Regions from separate parts of the Kocuria sp. APC 4018 genome, predicted to be linked through region 2. Evidence: riboswitches for the same ligand, from Rfam matches in the RefSeq annotation. Region 2 holds a riboswitch; each other region holds the start of a gene.
What was found. Region 2 has a riboswitch for thiamine pyrophosphate ahead of QL985_RS04345 (ECF transporter S component). Riboswitches for the same ligand answer to the same signal wherever they lie in the genome.
Positions count from the first base shown of each region.

Region 1: another riboswitch for thiamine pyrophosphate. It lies ahead of thiC (phosphomethylpyrimidine synthase ThiC); the one in region 2 lies ahead of QL985_RS04345 (ECF transporter S component).
Region 3: another riboswitch for thiamine pyrophosphate. It lies ahead of QL985_RS11255 (3-oxoacyl-ACP reductase); the one in region 2 lies ahead of QL985_RS04345 (ECF transporter S component).
Region 4: another riboswitch for thiamine pyrophosphate. It lies ahead of thiO (glycine oxidase ThiO); the one in region 2 lies ahead of QL985_RS04345 (ECF transporter S component).

Region 1 covers NZ_JASDCY010000041.1:11,749-16,482, forward strand. The annotation lists gene QL985_RS08355 (succinate dehydrogenase cytochrome b subunit) at 1-567, opposite strand, end outside; gene QL985_RS08360 (hypothetical protein) at 773-1,669, opposite strand; TPP riboswitch at 1,869-1,980, shown strand; gene thiC (phosphomethylpyrimidine synthase ThiC) at 2,076-3,830, shown strand; gene QL985_RS08370 (L-lactate permease) at 4,091-4,734, shown strand, end outside.
Region 2 covers NZ_JASDCY010000014.1:32,753-37,486, reverse strand. The annotation lists gene QL985_RS04355 (energy-coupling factor transporter transmembrane component T) at 1-421, opposite strand, end outside; gene QL985_RS04350 (ATP-binding cassette domain-containing protein) at 418-2,016, opposite strand; gene QL985_RS04345 (ECF transporter S component) at 2,013-2,636, opposite strand; TPP riboswitch at 2,693-2,799, opposite strand; gene QL985_RS04340 (DUF4235 domain-containing protein) at 2,967-3,239, opposite strand; gene mnhG (monovalent cation/H(+) antiporter subunit G) at 3,369-3,734, opposite strand; gene QL985_RS04330 (monovalent cation/H+ antiporter complex subunit F) at 3,731-4,000, opposite strand; gene QL985_RS04325 (Na+/H+ antiporter subunit E) at 3,997-4,644, opposite strand; gene QL985_RS04320 (Na+/H+ antiporter subunit D) at 4,641-4,734, opposite strand, start outside.
Region 3 covers NZ_JASDCY010000080.1:681-5,414, reverse strand. The annotation lists gene nadE (ammonia-dependent NAD(+) synthetase) at 1-666, shown strand, start outside; gene nhaA (Na+/H+ antiporter NhaA) at 674-2,041, opposite strand; gene QL985_RS11260 (hypothetical protein) at 2,519-2,815, opposite strand; TPP riboswitch at 3,009-3,143, shown strand; gene QL985_RS11255 (3-oxoacyl-ACP reductase) at 3,189-3,953, shown strand; gene QL985_RS11250 (LLM class flavin-dependent oxidoreductase) at 3,955-4,734, shown strand, end outside.
Region 4 covers NZ_JASDCY010000018.1:3,790-8,523, reverse strand. The annotation lists gene QL985_RS05120 (thiazole synthase) at 1-242, opposite strand, end outside; gene thiS (sulfur carrier protein ThiS) at 245-529, opposite strand; gene thiO (glycine oxidase ThiO) at 595-1,866, opposite strand; TPP riboswitch at 1,857-1,980, opposite strand; gene thiE (thiamine phosphate synthase) at 2,112-2,774, shown strand; gene QL985_RS05100 (DUF393 domain-containing protein) at 2,790-3,209, opposite strand; gene QL985_RS05095 (PhzF family phenazine biosynthesis protein) at 3,206-4,060, opposite strand; tRNA gene QL985_RS05090 (tRNA-Pro) at 4,152-4,225, opposite strand; gene QL985_RS05085 (MFS transporter) at 4,324-4,734, shown strand, end outside.

The DNA of each region.
Region 1 (4,734 bases), on a different contig from region 2:
GTGGGCGGTGAGCACCAGCATCGTGAGCATGTAGAACGCCGCGACCACGGGGCGCTGGAAGCTGGCGACGAGGTTGGCGTACGCCGAGCCGGCCTCGAACGAGCCGGTGGCGGCCGGTGGCGCCCCCAGGGTGAGGTCGAGGATGTGGAAGATCACGAACAGCAGGATGACGATGCCGGTGCCCAGCATGTAGCGCGCCATCAGTGCGTCCGGACGCCGGAGGCCCTTGCGGGGGAACGCCCCACGGGCGCGGCGGGCGCGGGTCCACAGCAGCAGGCCGCACCCGAGGTGCAGCGCCAGGCTGACCAGCAGGACCACCCGCAGGATCCACAGCATGCCCGAGTAGGGCAGCAGCGGCATGGCGATCTCGCGCAGCCAGTGCGCGTAGTGGTCGAATTCTTCCTGCCCGCGGTAGATGTGCAGGTTGCCGTACATGTGGACGAACACGAATCCCACAAAAATGAGTCCGGTGACGGCCATCGTGGTTTTCGCCGCGAAGTTCGACACCGGCAGGCGTCTGCCCGGTGTGGAAGATGTCCGGTGGTCTCGGTGCACAGTTGCCGTCATGATCGCCCCTCGTCAGTGCCTGAACCGCAGTCTTTGAAGTCGTCAGGTACGTGTTTCACGCTACTCCTGGGAGCTGCGAAAGACGGCGAATGGGGCGGGCGGGTCAGCGTATTTCCCGCGTAATTGTCGACGCGTCAATGGTCAGTGCACTGCGCCTGTTTATCAGCAGTCTGAGCAATTCTCGGGATCGTTTTCGGTCGTCGATTCAGTCGCACTGGAGAAGCTGAACCGCTTCAGGGGACAGGGCCCACACGTCGAGGTATGGAACCACCACGTGACCGTCCACCTGCTCGTGCAGCCAGCGGGAGAGCGTGCGCAGCCCAGTGCTGTCACCGGGCGGCAGCTGCACCATGCGGCGGCCCAGGTTGTCGTGGACGAGAAGCGTGCGACCGCTCGCAGCCAGGGCCCGGATCAGGCGCTCGTCGTCGGCGCGGTCACCCAGGGTGCGCGGTGAGTCGTACTCGAACCACAGGACGTCGCAGCGGGAGTCGATGGCGTCCCAGTGGTGCACCAACACGTGGATGTCGAAGCCGTCGATGTCGCTCTTCCACACCACCAGGTCCTCGGGGGCGGGCATGGCCAGCAGCGATGCGGGGGAGACCCAGTCCTCGACGGCGTGCCCGCCGGCGCCCTCCTCCGGCTGGAACCCGCCCGTGGAGCCGGCGCGGCTGAAGGACACCCGCGTGCCCACCGGTCCCACGAACCCCTCCACCACGGTGGCGCGCTCGGCGTGCGCAGCCAGGTTGCGGGCCAGGTAGCCGAGGAACATTGGATCACCTTCGACGCTGATCACCGAGCTCCGTGGGTCCGAAGCGAGGACGGCGGCCGCGGTGTCTCCCACGTTCGCCCCCACGTCGATGACCGCGACGTGCCGGTTCCCGGCCGCGAGCCGGGCGAGCAGGTCGATGGCGTACGCGTCGTACGTGGGATCCCGGCGCTGGTAGTAGGGGAGATTGTGCTCCGGTGGCAGCACGATCTCCACGCCACCGATGGTGTGACGCTGCTCCTGACGGCGCCAGGTCCGCCAGTGCACCCGCACCGGGTTGGTGGCGTGCCCGATCATGCGCCCGATGAAGCGCTTCTTGCGGACGGTCAGGGCCATGGGGGACAAGCCTTTGGTCAGGGGGATGCTGAGGCACGGGCAGGACGGCGCGATCAGGACCGCACGACCCGCCTCGCGCGCCACGATACTGCCACGGGCGTGGCGGCGCCGTGGACGGGCCGCGATCACGGCGGCAAGAGGCCAGCCAAGGGAATGCTGCGGGGTCGCCCTCTCACCGCCGGATGTGTGCTAGACATGTGACCGTCCACACGGGAGCCCCAGACGCGGGGGCTGAGATCGGGCCAGTGCTGCCCGGGACCGTCGAACCTGAACCGGCTCGTACCGGCGTAGGAAGTGAGGAACGGCCTTGCCTTCGCACACCCCCAGCACATCTGCCCCCGAGACCTCTGCGACGTCCGAGACCTCCACGGAGAACGGCCTACAGGACGCCCCCGGGGACAAGACCATCCAGCAGACCGAGCAGCACGAGTCCCACCGCCTGGCGTGGCTGGAGGACACGGAGCACGGCATCCAGGTGCCCGTCACGGAGATCCACCAGCTGGACGCCCCGGACGGCACACCCAACCACCCGCTGCAGGTGTACCGCACGATGGGCCCGGGCAGCGTCCCGGAGGAGGGGCTGGAGCCCTGGCGGGCGCCGTGGATCGAGGAGCGGGACGACACCGAGGTCTACGAGGCCCGCGGCCTCAAGCTCGAGGACGACGGCCGCAGCGCCGTGCGCCGCGGTGTACCGTCCCAGCAGTGGCGGGGGAGGAAGCCGGAGCCCCGGCGGGCCCGGCCCGGCAGGTGCGTGACCCAGATGCACTACGCGCGCCGCGGCGTCGTGACCCCGGAGATGCGTTTCGTGGCGCTGCGGGAGCAGTGCGACGTGGAACTGGTGCGCCAGGAGGTGGCCGCCGGGCGCGCGGTGATCCCGCTGAACGTGAACCACCCGGAGTCCGAGCCCATGGTCATCGGGCGGAAGTTCCTGGTGAAGGTGAACGCGAACATCGGCAACTCGGCGGTGACCAGCTCCATCAGCGAGGAGGTGGCCAAGCTGGAGTGGGCCGCCAAGTGGGGCGCGGACACGCTCATGGACCTCTCCACGGGCAACGACATCCACACCACGCGCGAGTGGATCCTGCGCAACTCCCCGATACCCATCGGCACCGTGCCCATCTACCAGGCGCTCGAGAAGGTGGACGGGGACGCCAACGCGCTCACGTGGGAGATCTACCGGGACACCGTGATCGAGCAGTGCGAGCAGGGCGTGGACTACATGACGGTCCACGCGGGCGTGCTGCTGCGCTACGTGCCGCTGACCGCCGAGCGCGTCACCGGGATCGTCTCGCGCGGCGGGTCGATCATGGCCGGCTGGTGCCTGGCGCACCACCGGGAGAACTTCCTCTACACGCACTTCGACGAGCTGTGCGAGATCTTCGCGCAGTACGACGTCGCGTTCTCCCTGGGCGACGGCCTGCGCCCCGGCTCCATCGCGGACGCCAACGACGCCGCCCAGTTCGCCGAGCTGGACACCCTCGCCGAGCTGACCAAGCGCGCGTGGGAGCACGACGTGCAGGTGATGGTGGAGGGTCCCGGCCACATCCCGCTGCACAAGATCCGCGAGAACGTGGAGCGCCAGCAGGAGCTGTGCGACGGCGCCCCGTTCTACACCCTGGGCCCGCTCGCCACGGACATCGCTCCCGGCTACGACCACATCACTTCCGCGATCGGTGCCACGGAGATCGCTCGCTACGGCACCGCGATGCTGTGCTACGTGACCCCCAAGGAGCACCTGGGCCTGCCCAACCGAGACGACGTCAAGACCGGCGTGATCACCTACAAGATCGCCGCCCACGCCGCGGACATCGCCAAGGGCCACCCGGGCGCCACGGAACGCGACGACGCGCTGTCCAAGGCACGCTTCGAGTTCCGCTGGCGGGACCAGTTCGGGCTGGGGCTGGACCCGGTGACCGCGCAGGAGTACCACGACGAGACCCTGCCCGCCGAGCCCGCCAAGACCGCCCACTTCTGCTCGATGTGCGGGCCCAAGTTCTGCTCCATGCGCATCTCCCAGGACATCCGGGACACCTACGGCAGCGCGGAGAACCAGGCCGCGATCGCCGGGATGCAGCGCAAGAGCCAGGAGTTCCTCGCCGCCGGGGGACAGGTGTACCTCCCGGAACCCACGGTCCGGGGCGAGGAGCCCGTGCGTCCCTGATCTCACCGGCGGGTGTATTGCCTCACACTTGGCGATTTTCTCGGGGTGGCCAGGCATCAAACGGCCCCCGCAGGACTAGCGTTGAGCCCGTGATCAAGGCGTTGTGGTAGGGCGCCGTGGACGGTGGGGCAGGAGTCTGCGCGGCTCCCGATCCACCCCGCGGCGCGCCTGCCCGACCGTGAGCGACCGGGGGTGCCCAGCGGCGTCGTCGGCGGCCTGGGTCTCAACCCGCCCACTCGCCGGACGTCGTGGAGGACGCCATGTGGACCCAATCGCTCGACACCCTGGGCAGCCTGCCCCTGACCGCCCTGGTGGCCGCCATTCCCATTGTCGTGTTCCTCGCGTGCATGATGCTCTTCAAGCTCACGGGCCTGAAGTCGGGTGTCATCGCCCTGGTGGTGCAGGTGCTTGTGGCGCTGTTCGTGTTCCACATGCCCGTGACCGCCGTGGCGGGGGCCGGTCTGCTGGGCCTGCTCACCGCGCTGTGGCCCATCGCGTACATCATCGTGATGGCCGTGTGGCTGTACCGGCTGAGCGTGCGCTCGGGGCGTTTCGACATCATCCGCTCCTCGATCGCGGGGGTGTCCGCTGACCAGCGGATCCAGGTGCTGCTCATCGCCTTCGCGTTCGGCGCGTTCCTGGAGGGCGTGGCCGGGTTCGGCGTGCCCATTGCGATCTGCGCCGCGCTGCTCGTGCAGCTGGGCTTCCCGCCCGTCCGCGCCGCGGTGCTGTGCCTCGTGGCCAACGTGGCGGCGGGTGCCTACGGAGCGATCGGTGTCCCCGTGCTCGTGGGCGCCCAGGTCACCGGCATGGAGGTGCAGGACCTCTCCCGGGCCATGGTGATCCTGCTGCAGCCGCTCACGTTCCTGGTGCCGTTCCTGCTGGTGTGGATGGTGGACGGCCT
Region 2 (4,734 bases):
GCCCGTCCGCGAGATCCGTGGGGTCGGTGGTCAGCAGCACGGTGATCCCGGGCAGGGCGATCGCGAGTCCGCGCAGGGCGATCGCGCCGCCCGCGGCCAGGGACCCGGTGGTGATCGTGAGCCAGCCGACCTCCACGAGGACCGTGCCGCCCGCGGGCGAGAGCATCGCGGTGCCCCAGCCGCTGATCAGCGCGGCCACCGCGAGGGGCCACAGCAGCCGCAGCAGCCGCCACGGGCCGAGCCCCACCCCCGCGAGGAGCACGAGCTGCCCCGCGAGGGCCACGGCGTTGGTCACGGGGTCCGCGCTCACCACGATCACGAGCGTGATCAGCAGCGCCCCCAGCAGCTTGACCACCGGGTTGGCGCGGGACAGCAGCCCCGTGCGGGGACCGAACATGGACGGCGCCACGGGCGTGCTCATGAGCCGAGCCTCACGTCCTGCGCCTCCAGCGCCGCCACGAGGTCGCGGTCGTGGGTCACGGCGACCACCGCCGTGCCCCGGTCCATCTCCGCCACGAGCAGGTCCACGAGCTCCCTCCAGGTCTGGGCGTCCTGGCCGAACGTGGGTTCGTCCAGGATCAGCACGCGCGGGGCCGCCGCGAGCACGGTGGCCACCGACAACCGGCGCTTCTGACCACCGGACAGCGTGAACGGGTTGGCGTCCGCGAGGTCCTCGAGGCGCAGGCGACGCAGCAGGTCCTCCACCCGGGCGGCGTCGTGCTCCGGCAGCTCGTCCTTCGAGGCTCCGGCGCGGCGCAGCAGCTGACGCGGTCCGAACTCGAGCTCGGCGCGCACGGTGGGACGCAGGAACTGGTGCTCGGGGTGCTGGAAGACCGTGCCCACGCGCGGGATCAGCTCCCCGCCATCCCACAGCGAGGGGTCCTGCGGCGCGCCGTCCGCGAGCGCCGCGGAGGCCCGCACCGTGCCGCGCACGGGCACGAGCAGACCCGCCAGCGTCAGCGCCAGGGTGGACTTGCCCGCCCCGTTCACGCCGGTCACGGCGAGCGCACGGCCCGCGCGGACGTCCAGGCTGATGCCCTCGGCGGCCACGGGCGCGTCCCAGCCGTCCAGGGGGTCCACAGCCGCGTCCGTGCCGCGCCGCCAGGCCTTCCGGGCACGACGCCGCCTGCGGGCGATCTCGCGCCGCGTCGGCTGCACGCGGGAGACGGCGAGGTCCCGGGCGCTCAGCAGCACCTCCCCGGCGTCCGGGCCGCGGGTGTCCGCCGGGGCGGGTGCGCGCGTGGTCGGAACCCAGCCGGGCACCCACGTGCCCTGCTCCTGGAGCAGGTGGCGGGCGTCGTGGAGGGTCTCGCGGGTGGGACCGTCGAAGGCCACCCGGCCGTGCTCGTCCAGCACGATCACCCGGTCCACCACGGGTTCCCACAGGGCCACCCGGTGCTCCACGACCACGAGCGTGATGCCGTCCCGCAACACCGCCTCGGAGACAGCCCGGCACAGCTGCTCCGCGCCCTCCTGGTCCACGCTCGCGGTGGGCTCGTCCAGCAGCAGCAGCCGGGGTCGCATGGCCATGACTCCCGCGAGCGCGAGGCGCTGCTTCTGCCCGCCGGACAGGGCCGTGGTGGAGTGCGCGAGGGGCAGCGTCAGCCCCACCCGCGCGAGCGCCTCGTCCACGCGGGGCCAGATCTGCTCGGGGGGCACCGAGATGTTCTCCAGCCCGAACGCGACGTCGTCCCCCACGCGGGAGAGGATCACCTGGGTCTCGGGGTCCTGGTGCATGAAGCCCACGGCCCCGCGCGCCTCCCGTGGGTCCACGCCGTCCACGCTCAGCCCGCCGGAGCGGGACTGCCCGTCCGGATCCTGTTCCACCCCCGCGAGGGCCTGCAGCAGCGTGGACTTCCCGGCGCCGGACGGCCCCAGCAGCAGCACGCGCTCCCCGGGTTCGAGCACGGCGGTGACGTCACGGAGGCTCGGATCCTGACGGCCGGGATAGTGCCACCCGAACCGCTCCAGCCGCACGGCCGCACCCGTGGGCGCTGACCCCGCCGGTTCCGTCATCGACGGCGCGTGGCGCCGGAGGCCAGGGCCCCCAGCACCCCGGTGGCCTGCAGCGCGCGCACCACGAGCCACATCAGGGCACCGGCGATCACCGCACCGGAGAGGGTGGTGAGCGCGGCGTAGACGACCTTCTGGTCCAGGGCCCACTCATAGTTGTACATGATGTCCTCGCTCGCCCCGAGGAACAGTCCGGAGAGCGCACCGGCCGCGGTGGCCACGGCCAGGCCGAAGCGGCGGTAGCCCGTCAGGAGGAACACGAGCTCCACTCCGAGACCCTGGACGAGACCGGAGATCACCACGGTCCACCCGAAGTGGGTTCCCAGGAAGCCCTCCAGCACCGCCGCGAGCAGCTCGCAGAACAGGGCCGCGCCGGGCTTGCGGATGATGAGCGCGCCCAGGGTGCCCGCCACGAGCCAGCCGCCCGAGATGAGCCCCGCCGAGGGCGGATACGCCACCGCGGCCGTGGAGACCACGGGGTACAGCAGGTTGGACCACATCCAGAAGATCACCGCGCACGCCGCGGCGAGGACCGCCGCCACCACGATGTCCACGACCCGCCAGGACTGCGTGCGGGCGGTACCCCGTGCGGTTCCAGTGGGGGTGCTGCTGAGCTGCGTCATGAGAACTCCTCCTGAAGGTTCCAGGAGGGGAAGAGCCCCCGCGCACCGCGGACGGGCTCTTGAGATGCTCGACTCCCTAGCGCCGGTATGAACCGGATCAGGTTCGAGGGTCTGCGCTCGCGCGCACTCTCAGCGCCTCGGTGGCGCTCCCCTGTCGTTGAGCCACCAGTCTAGACCACCACGGCGGTCGGCCGGGGTGCTCGAGGCGCCCCGGCCGACCGCTGTGGTGCGGGGTGCGGGCCGTGCACCGCACCCCGGTCCCGCGGAGTCCCGCCGTGAGGACGCGCCAAGCGCGTGGCCTCGCCGGCGGGAGTGCCGCGGGAGCAGGACTCAGATCTCGGCCTGCGAGGACTTCGAGGAGTCGTTGTCGTCGGACTGCATCTTGGACACCTGGCGGGCAATGCCCACCTTGATGACCGTGCCCACCACACCGGTGATCATGGCCCAGATGATGATGTCGCGCCAGGCCTCGTCCTCGTCCGGGTTCTTGGCGGGGGGCTCGTTGCCCGTGACCTGCTTCCACGCCACGGTCAGAGCCTTGTTGGCCATGGCCACGCCGCCCAGGGAGGCCACCGTGCCGAAAATGTCCATCGCCTTGTTCATGGGATTCTCCTCAGTTCTCGAAAGTGCCGCCGGCGCGTGGTGGCCGGCGGCGTCGTACTCCCACCCCAGCATACGAACCCGTGAGCCGGGGTGGTGTCACCTGCCCGGGTGGCGCCACCGCGTGTGTCGTCAGTCGGGCCGGTCCTCACCGGCGCGGGCCACCACGTCACGCAGCTCGTCCGCCACGAGGTTCTCCTCGTGCAGGTGCTTGGAACGGTAGGCCGCACGGCCCACCATGTGCGCGGAGACCGGGACCGTGAGCAGCTGGAAGATCCACGCGAGGACCAGCAGGGGGATCATCCGGGGCTCCCCGCTGGCGAGCGCGAGGGCGGTGAGCAGCAGGAGCAGCCCGAAGACCTGGGGCTTGGTGCCCGCATGCATGCGGGAGAGCAGATCGGGGAAGCGCACGAGGCCCACCGCGGCCGCGAGCGACATGAACGTCCCCGCGACCAGGCACACCACTGCCGCGACGTCCGTCACCGTGTGCCAGTTCATGAGCGGTCCAGCCCCACGTTGCGCGCCACCGTGACCGAGCCCAGGAACCCCACGAGGGAGACGATCACGAGCAGCACCAGGTTGTCCGTGTGGCGGTGGTACACCATCTCCACGGCCAGAGCGGCGCCCACGATGGCCAGGAGGACGTCCGTGGCGATCACCCGGTCCAGCAGGGACGGCCCCTTGGCCAGGCGGTAGATGGTGCCCGCGGCCGCGAGCGCGAGGATCACACCGCACACCCACACGGCGACGTCGGACAGGGTCATGACCGCTCCTCTCCGGGCCCGCTCCCGGCCTCGTCCATGTCTTCGGTGGGGGACTCGACGGCGCCCGTGGCCTCCGTGCGGTCGGGGTCACCCTTGACCGGCAGCAGCGCCAGGTCCTCCCGCGAGCCCATGATGCGGATCCAGGCGGCCTCGGTGTCCAGCACCGAGCGCCGGAACGCCTCGGCCTGCTCCGGCGTGGCGATGTCCAGGACGTGGAAGTAGAGGATCCCGTTCCCCCGGTCCACCTCGACCACCAGTGACCCGGGGATCAGCGCCATGGTGTGCCCCACGGCGGTCATCAGCAGATCGTTGTTCTGCCGCAGCGGCACCCGCAGCACGGCGTTGTGCACGCGCGGTCCCTGCACCAGCGCCACTCGGAACACGTGGATGCTCGCCTTGGCCACCTGCCACACGAACGTGACCACGAACAGCACGAAGTGCACCACGTTGAAGCGCCCGGACAGCCGCACCGGGGGCAGCACCAGGGTGCGCGTGACCAGCAGGGCCAGCAGCAGCCCGAAGACCAGGTTGCCGGGGCTCCAGTCCCCCCACAGAGCTCCCCACACCACCACGAGCCACAGGATCAGCGGCAGCTCGGCCCGCAGGGAGTTGCGGGCCTGGCGACGGACGGCGGACGTACTCATGGTGCCTCCTCGCTCACGCCGCCCTCGCCCACGGGGGCCAGCACGGCGTCGATGTAGCGGTCCGGGTGCACCAGGTTGTCCGCGGCGCTG
Region 3 (4,734 bases), on a different contig from region 2:
CTCGCGGGACGGCTCGCCCAGCTGGCCGTGGAGAAGCTGCGCGAGGACGAGATCCCCGCGGAGTTCGTGGCCATGCGCCTGCCCTACCGCACCCAGCAGGACGAGGACGACGCGCAGGCCGCGCTCGCCTTCATCGAGCCGGACAGGGTGCTCACGTACGACGTCGCTCCGGCCGTCGACGGGTTCGAGGCCGCCTACGCCGCGGCCACCGGCGAGCAGCTCACCGACTTCACGCGCGGCAACACCAAGGCCCGCGTGCGCATGACCGCGCAGTACGCGGTGGGCGGGGACCACAACCTGCTGGTGATCGGAACGGACCACGCGGCGGAGTCCATCACCGGGTTCTTCACCAAGTTCGGGGACGGCGGCGCGGACCTCCTGCCGCTGGCCGGGCTGGACAAGCGGCAGAACCGGCAGCTGCTGGAGTACCTGGGGGCCTCGGAGCGGCTGGTCGGGAAGGTCCCCACCGCGGACCTGCTCAACGACAACCCCGGGCGCACGGACGAGGACGAGCTGGGCCTCACGTACGAGGACATCGACGACTACCTCGAGGGCAAGGATGTCCCCGTGGAGGTCGCGGAGAAGCTGGAGCAGATCTTCCTGCGCTCCCGCCACAAGCGCACCGTGCCGGTGACCCCGGCGGACGCGTGGTGGCGGGAGGGCTGAGCCCTCCTCAAGCGGAGAGGGATGCGCTGCGGTACCGGCGGTTGCGGACCGCCAGCAGCCCACCGGCCAGCACCGCCGCCAGCACCGAGGCGGTCAGCACGGCCACCTTGGCCTGGTCCCCTGCGGCCGCGGACGGGTCGAAGCTCAGCTCCGCGATCAGCAGGGACACCGTGAACCCGATCCCGGCCAGCAGCGCGATCCCCACCAGGTCGATCCACTTGTAGGACGGGTCCAGCTTCCGCCCGGTGAGCACGGTGGTGAGCCATGTGGCCGCAATGATGCCCAGCGGCTTGCCCAGGACGAGGCCCGCGATGATGCCGAGCGTGACGGGGGCGGCGAGCGCCGTCGTCAATCCGTCCCAGCCGCCCACCGCGACGCCCGCGGAGAAGAACGCGAAGACCGGCACCGCGAACCCGGCGGACAGGGGCCGCACGCGGTGCTCCAGGTGCTCGGCGAGCTCCACGGGCTCCCCGGAGGCCCTGGCCCCCATGACGGGAACGGCGAAGCCGAGCAGCACGCCGGCGACCGTGGCGTGGATCCCGGCCTCGTGGACCAGGGCCCACGTGATCACGGCCAGCGGCACCAGGATCACCCACGCGGCCCACGTGCGGTGGGCGAAGAAGCGGGGGAAGCGGTGCGCCAGCAGCCCGAACACGGCCAGCGGGACGAGCGCGAGGAGCAGCGGGAGCACGTGCACCTCGTCCGTGTAGAAGACCGCGATGATGGTGATGGCCAGCAGGTCGTCCACCACCGCGAGCGTGAGCAGGAAGAGGCGGAGCGCGCTGGGCAGGTGCGATCCCACGATCGCGAGCACCGCCACGGCGAACGCAATGTCGGTGGCGGTGGGGATCGCCCAGCCGCCCAGGGTCTCGGGGTTCGTCGCGTTCACCGCGGCGTAGATCAGCGCGGGGACGACGACGCCGCCCACGGCCGCCGCGATCGGCACCGCCGCCTTGCGGAGGTCCCGCAGATCACCCGAGACGAACTCGCGCTTGAGCTCGAGGCCCACGAGGAAGAAGAAGATGGCGAGCAGTCCGTCCGCGGCCCAGGTGCCGAGGCTGAGCTTCAGGTGCCACGGCTCGTAGCCGACCTCGAGGTCACGGAGGGCGAAGTAGCTCTCCACAAAGGGCGAGTTGGCCCAGACGAGGGCGATGACAGCGGCAACCACGAGGAGGATGCCAGCCACGGTCTCGCGGCGCAGGACGTCCTGGAGCCGGGAGAGGACGCCACCCGAGGGGTGGTCGGGCTCGCACGGCGGCTCAGGATGGTTGAAGAAACCGGGCTCCGAGACGAAGCCGGAGGACTCTTCCTGCGCCACGGGCTCCGGGGATCCGGGCTCACGGTGGGCAGGGGTGGACGTGTGGTGCAGGGGCATGGATCACTCCAGTGTCGACGGGCATCACGCTCATTACCGCCGACCAGACTTCCCGGCACACCAGCCAGTAAGGGTAGCAGGGCGCCTTTATGCGGCGCACCCGTGCTTTCCATCATGACCTTGGGTCCCAGCTGCAGAGGCGGGCGCACCCGACTGATACCCCTAGAACCTGCGCCGTTGTCCGGCACCCGATCAGAGGTCGCGAGGCGGAGCATCCGTCGAATCGCGGTTGCCTCTCTTCTTGTCCTCGGCGGACCCCAAGACGTCCTTTCGGGCGAAGAACCAGACCAGACCGCCCGCCAGGAAAATCCCCACAATGATGGCCACCCACATAGCTATATTCATGGCCTCAAGCTATCAACCAGATGATCGGGGACCACGCGTCACCCTTGTTCCAGACGGGGAGGGATCCGCCGGCGGTGCCGCGCGCCAGGAAATGACAAGCGGTCTTTCCTGAAAAGAGCCCTTCGCCAGAAGTCACGACGGCGAGTGGCGGCGCGACCGCACCTCAACGATGCGGGCCGTCATCAGGCTGATTCCCCACAGGAACAGGACCAGCAGCGGTACGAGAGTCATCATGGACGGCTCGTCCACGACCGTCACGCCGCCCACGTTCTCCCAGGTGCACGTGTGGCCCAGTGGCACCCAGCTCCACCCCGGCTCACCGTAGATCGAGCTTCCGTCGCCCAGTTCGCAGGACAGGGATCCGAAGTGCAGGAGTCGCTCGGCCACGAGCCCCGCGATCCAGACGAGCAACGCGGCAAACCACAGCACCCATCCAACGTCCCTTGCCCGTGAAGCGGCTGTTCGGTCTGACATTCACCCGTCTCCGTTCTGGTTGCCGTGCGCCGCGCCCAGCACCGGCCAATCGGTCCCACCACTTTCCTATCAGGGTTCCCTGCGACCCCATCCTTCTCGGTCAATCCGCTCACTTGATCCTCGCCAAACCTCCCTGACTACACTGACCACCAGTGACACGGGGTGCCGCCACCCTTCCCTCCCCGCCCACCGGGCGCACGGAGCGCGAGGACAAGGCGGCTGAGATGACACCCGTCGAACCTGTCCAGTTAGTACTGGCGAAGGGATGTCACGGTCGCACCGCGCAGGTGGCGCACCGCTTTCTTCGCCGTGAGCCACAGGAGTGAGCATGCGGATCGAGAACACCATCGTCCTGGTCACCGGCGGAGCCCGCGGGCTCGGGGAGCACCTCAGCCGGGCGTTCGCGCGGGAGGGCGCGCGCGTCCTCGTGAACTACCACTCCAGCGAGGAGCGGGCCCGTGCGCTGGTCAGCGAACTCGGGGAGGACAGGGCCCTCGCGGTCCAGGCGGACGTGACCGACGCGCAGCAGATGCGGGACATGGTCACCCAGGCCAGGGAGCACTTCGGCGCGCCGATCACGGTGGCCGTGAACAACGCCCTGGTGGACTTCAGCTTCAACGGGGACGCCCGCCCCACCCTGGAGCACCTGACCGCGGACAACCTCACGCAGCAGTTCCAGGGCGCCGTGGTGGGCGCTCTCAACGTGATGCAGGCGGTCACCCCAGGCATGGCGGAGGCCGGCGAGGGCCGCATCATCAACATCGGCACCAACCTCTTCCAGAACCCCGTGGTCCCCTACCACGACTACACCGCCGCGAAGGCCGCCCTGCTCTCCCTCACCCGCACCGCCGCCAAGGACCTGGGCCCGCAGGGCATCACCGTGAACATGATCTCGGGCGGCCTGCTGCGCACCACGGACGCGAGCGCCGCCACCCCGGACGAGGTCTTCGACTACATCGCCGCCGGCACTCCCCTGGGCCGCGTGACCACCCCCGAGGAGTTCGCGGACACCGCCCTGTTCATCGCCTCGGACTGGTCCCGCGGGGTCACCGGCCAGAACCTGGTGGTCGACGGCGGGCTGGTGATGGACTGACATGGCCCGCCGCCTCCACCTCAACGCGTTCCTCTACGGCGCCGGCCACCACCAGGCCGCGTGGCGCGCGCCCAACTCCTCGGTGCACCGCCTCACGAACATCAGCTACTACGAGGAGCTCGCGCAGACCGCCGAGCGCGGCCTGTTCGACGCCGTGTTCTTCGCGGACGGCCACAGCGTGGGCGACGTGTCCGGCGGACCCCACTGGTCCCTGGAACCGCTGACCGCCCTGTCCGCGATGGCGCGCGCCACCGAGCGCATCGGCCTGGTGTGCACAGTGTCCTCCACGTTCTTCACGCCGTTCCACGCGGCCCGGATGCTCGCGTCCCTGGACCACATCTCGGGCGGCCGGGCGGGCTGGAACGTGGTGACCTCCATGTGGGACGACGAGGCCCGCAACCACGGCTATCGGGCCATGCCACCCAAGGACGAGCGCTACGAGCGCGCCCGCGAGTTCGTGGAGGTGGCCCGCGCCCTGTGGGCCAGCTGGGACGAGGACGCCGTCACCGCGGACCCCGAGGGCCAGTGGGCGGACCCCTCCAAGCTGCACCGCCTGGACCACGAGGGCCGCCACTTCCTGGTGGACGGGCCCCTCACGGTCCCGCGCTCCCCGCAGGGCGAGCCGGTGCTGTTCCAGGCCGGTGCGTCCGGTCCCGGCAAGGCCCTGGCCGGGGACTTCGCGGAGGGGATCTACGCCGTGGCCTACGACCTCCCCGCCGCCCAGGAGTACTACTCCTCGGTCAAGGCGGAGGTGGCGCGGGCCGGGCGCGACCCGGAGGCC
Region 4 (4,734 bases), on a different contig from region 2:
CCGCGCGGGCCGCCTCCGTCCACCCCCGCTCCGGAGCCACCGGGAACGGAGGCGGCACCCGGCCGCGACGGGCCGGGGGAGAAGCGACGCAGGGCCACCGTGGTCAGCTCGGTGCCGGAGGCCAGCAGGGCGCGCTCGAGCATGGCGAGGTCCGTGAGACCGCCGGTGCCCATGATGAGCCGTGAGGTCAGCTCCACCCCGGCCACCGTCAGCGGCGCTGTGCCCAGATCCTTGTCCGTCATGCTCAGCCTCCCTGCACCGCGGTGACGACCTCCACGGACTGCCCCGGTGCCACGGAGGTGGTGGCCCACAGGGAGCGGGGGACCACGGTGTCGTCCACGGCCACGGCGATCCCCAGGGGGTGCCCGTCCGCGGCGGTGCCCTGCGGCGTGATCTCCCGGCCTGTCAGCTGTGCCACCGCATCGGTGAGGGTGAACCCCTCGTGGACCTCCACCGGGGAGCCGTTGATGCTCGCGGTGCCCGGACCGACGTCCTGCCGCGGCGCGTGGGGCTCGCCAGTGGCGGGCACCGGTCGCCCGGGGTCCGGAGAACCGGGCTCGGCGCCGGCCTCTGGTGTGTGCGGTGCAGGGGCGCTCATGCGAGTCCTCCCGAGAAGTCGGTGGTGTCGTGCAGGTCGTCGTTCGGGCGGGAGTGGCGCCCCGGATCCGTGGCGGCGAGGAACTCCACGTCCCGCTGGTGGTCCACCTCGGGATCCAGAACCCCGGTCACGAGTTCCGCCGCGAGACGGGAGGCCACGGGGGTCAGCAGGATGCCGTGGCGGAAGTGCCCGGTGCTGATCACCAGCCCGGCCACGGAGGTGGTTCCGAGGTAGGGGAGGTCGTCCGGGGTGCCCGGGCGGGCCCGGGCCATCATCTCCAGGACGTCGCAGTCGTCGATCGCGGGAACCACCGCGCGGGCGTCCCGCAGGAGCTGGTGGACGCCTCCGGCCAGCACCGACTCCCGGCCGTCCTCGCGGTTGGTGGCACCGACCACCAGTGTGCGGTCCACGCGCGGGACCATGTAGACCGGGCGGCCCATGACCTGGGCGCGCACCGTGCGGGTCAGCAGGTGCTCCTCACCGGGTCCCAGCACGGAGTCGGGGACGCGCAGCCGCAGGATGTCACCGAACACGGGTCGCAGCCGCAGCTCCAGGTCCTCGGGCAGCCCGCCCATGGTGTTGGCCGTGAGCCCCGAGGCCACCACCACCGCGTCCGCGGGGATCCGTTCGCCGTTGTCCAGGAGCACACCCTCCACCCTGCGGGGGCCCTTGCGGGGCACCTGCACCGACTCCACCCGGTGGGTCAGCCAGGTGACCGGGCCGGCATCCGCGGCGCCCGCGAGCGTCTCGGCGTGCGGTGCGTTGAGGGCCTCGACCATGGCGGCGGCCAGCATCCGCGGGTCCACCTGACGGTCGGAGACGATGCGCACGGCACCCCCGAGCCTGGGGGCGAGCGCGGGTTCCATGGAGCGGGCCTCGCGCGTGGAGATCTCCTCCACGTCCATGCCCGAGGCGATCTGGTGGGAGGCGAGGTCGGAGAGGGACCGGGCGTCCGCGGCGTCGGCGGCGACCACCAGCGTCTCCTCCGTGCGGTATCCCGTGGCGAGTCCCGTGGCCGCGGCCACCCGCTCCACGAAGCCGGGGTACTCCTCGGCGGACGCGCGCATCAGGGGGTAGAGCCGCTCCTGGCCGTACTGGGTCTCCGCGACGGGTGCCAGCATCCCCGCCGCGGCACGTGTGGCGCCCCACGCGGGCTGGGGGTCGGCCACGGTGACGGCAACCCCGCGGCGTCGCAGTTCGAGCGCTGTGGCCAGGCCGATCAGACCGGCCCCGGCCACCACCACGTGGGCGGGCGTGTTCTCGGGCATCTCTTCCTCCCTCCGGCGGCATGATCCGCGTCAGGTGACCGGTCGGCGGCTCACGCCCTCTCAGCCCGCTGCGGTGGTCCGTGCGGACGGGTGCGGGCTCCCGTGGAACTCGTCGGGCGGCACGATGCAGGGCGGCCGGACGACGCCGCCAGTCTAGTCCTCCCCGTGGCCCCCGTCCCCGGGGAATTCGCGGGGAGCAGATCGCTCGCCGCGCGCCCTGTGCCGGTTCGTGCCACGATGGCGGCATGGCACAGATCGAGGACCAGGGACGACGACGCCGCGAGAAGCTGCGGGACACGCGGCTCTACGTGTGCGTGACCGCACGACGGGAACGCGGTGACCTGCGGGAGTTCCTGCACGCCGCATACGCGGGCGGGACGGACATCATCCAGCTGCGGGACAAGACGCTCGAGGCGGCCGCGGAGATCGAGGCCATCGGGGTGCTCGCTGAGGTTGCCCGTGAGCACGGCAAGCTCTTTGCGGTGAACGACCGCGCGGACGTGGCCCTGCTGACCGGCGCGGACGTGTTCCACGTGGGCCAGGGGGATCTCACCACGCAGCAGGCCCGCACGGTGCTGGGTCCTGACGTGGTGCTCGGCCGCTCGTGCCACTCGCCCGCCCAGGTGGATGCCGCGCTCGCGGATCCCGGGCTCGACTACTTCTGCACCGGACCGGTCTGGGAGACCCCCACCAAACCGGGACGGGCCGCGGTGGGCCTGGAGCTGCCCCGCTACGCCGCGGAGCACGCCGGGGACACGCCGTTCTTCGCGATCGGGGGTGTCGACGCCGCCCGGCTCCCCGCCGTGCTCGGCACCGGGGCCTCGCGCATCGTGGTGGTGCGGGCGGTCACCGAGGCCACCGATGTCACCGCCGCCGCGCGCGAACTCCGGGACGCGCTGCCCGCCTGACGGGGGAGGCGCCGGTCAGCGAACGGCACCGCACTGCCCGGGATGCTGCTCGCACCACGGGGTGACGCCCGGAAAGCGTCCTCGGTGAGCGGCCACCCAGCGGTAGACGGCCTCCTGGGTGCGGGCCACCAGCGGCAGCCCGTAGAGCGCGCCGAAGAAGCGTGTGCCCAGGGCTGTGTCAAGGATGCTCGCAACTGCTCGGGCACCGCTCACCGCGAGCCCGCCGTCGCCCTGCGGGTCCCCGGGCCCGGCGGGGACCGCCCAGACCGAGGCGTCGCACTGCTGCGGGGTCAGGCCGAAGCGCTCCGGCACGCCCGGGTGCTGCCACGCGTGCAGCTCGATCCGTCCGTGGCGGTCCAGGTGTTCCACCCAGCCCACCGCGCGGGTGCAGAAACCGCACCGGCCGTCGAAGACCACGTGCAGCCGGGTGCTCACAGGACCACGCTCCCCGAGACGCACACCGTGCAGTGCCCACCCACGCGCACGGCACCCGTCGCATCCGCGCTCACGCGGACCAGCCCTCGACGACCCATCCGGGTGCCCTGACGTGCGGTGTAGTCCTGCGGGGCGCGGCCGGTCCGCACGAGCCACTGCGCGAGACCCGCGTTGAGGCTGCCGGTCACGGGGTCCTCGTACCCGGTGGCCCCGGGCACGAACGCGCGCACCTCGAAGCGGTGCTCCGCGCTGTCGGGGGCGGGGCCGAGCACTCCCACCTTGTGCGCACCGAGTGCGGCGAAGGTGGGTTCCAGTGCGAGCACCTCGTCCGCGGAGCTGAGCAGCAGCGCGGCCCACCCCGGTCCGTTGTCCACCCACTGGTGCGCCACCACCTGGTCCGGGTGCAGGCCCAGCCCGGTGGTGATCGGCTCCAGCACGTTCGGTGCGAGGTCCCCCGAGCGGAGGGTGGGCGGGGCCTCGAAGGCGAGGGCGGCGTCGTCGTTGGACGTGTGGACGCGGACCAGGCCCGTGGCGCACTCCTGGACGATGACGTCACCGCGCGGCGTGTTTCCCGCCGCGAGCCACGCGCGGGCCGAGCCCAGGGTGGGGTGGCCCGCGAACGGCAGCTCGCGGTCGGGCGTGAAGATGCGCAGCCGGTAGTCCGCGTCGGGGGAGGTGGGCGGCAGCACGAACGTGGTCTCGGAGAGGTTGGTCCAGTTCGCGAACCGTGCCATCTGCTCGTCCGTGAGGTCCGCGCCGTCCAGGACGACGGCCACGGGATTGCCCCGGAAGGGCTCGGCGGAGAACACGTCCACCTGGGCGAACGGGCGGGAACGGGGTGCGGAGGTCATGCCCCGATTCCACCACGGAGCCCCGACGCGCGGGGGGCGGGCATGAAAAAAATCCCCTTGCTCCGGTTGCGGAGGAGCAAGGGGATTTCGGTCGGGATGACAGGATTTGAACCTGCGACCTCGTCGTCCCGAACGACGCGCGCTACCAAGCTGCGCCACATCCCGGAAGTTGCACGGGCGAACCCGCGAACAACTGCTTCAGCATAGCGTCAGGGTCCGGAGAATGTGAAATTTCCCCGCGCCGCCCCGGTAGCCTCGCTGGTATGGAGAACCCCGCCGTGACGGCCGTCACCCCTCGCACGTGGTGGCGCGTGGGCACGGCCATGTTCACCGTGGGGTTCGGTGCCAACCTTTTCGCCCCGATGCTCGAGGTCTACCGCTCGCAGGACGGGCTCAGCGAGTCCTTCGTGACCGGGATGCTCGGGATCTACGCGGCGGGCCTCGTGCCTGCGCTGCTCGTGCTCGGCCCGGTCTCCGACCACCGGGGCCGGCGCGCCGTGATGCGCCCCGCGCTCGCGGTGGTCCTCGTGGCGTCCCTGGTGCTCGCGGCGGCGTCCCACACCACGGACTGGCTGCTGTACCCGGGCCGCTGGATCATGGGCTTCGGCGTGGGGATGGCCATGGCGTCCGGGTCCGCGTGGGTCAAGCAGCTGAGCACCGACCGCCCGGGTGCC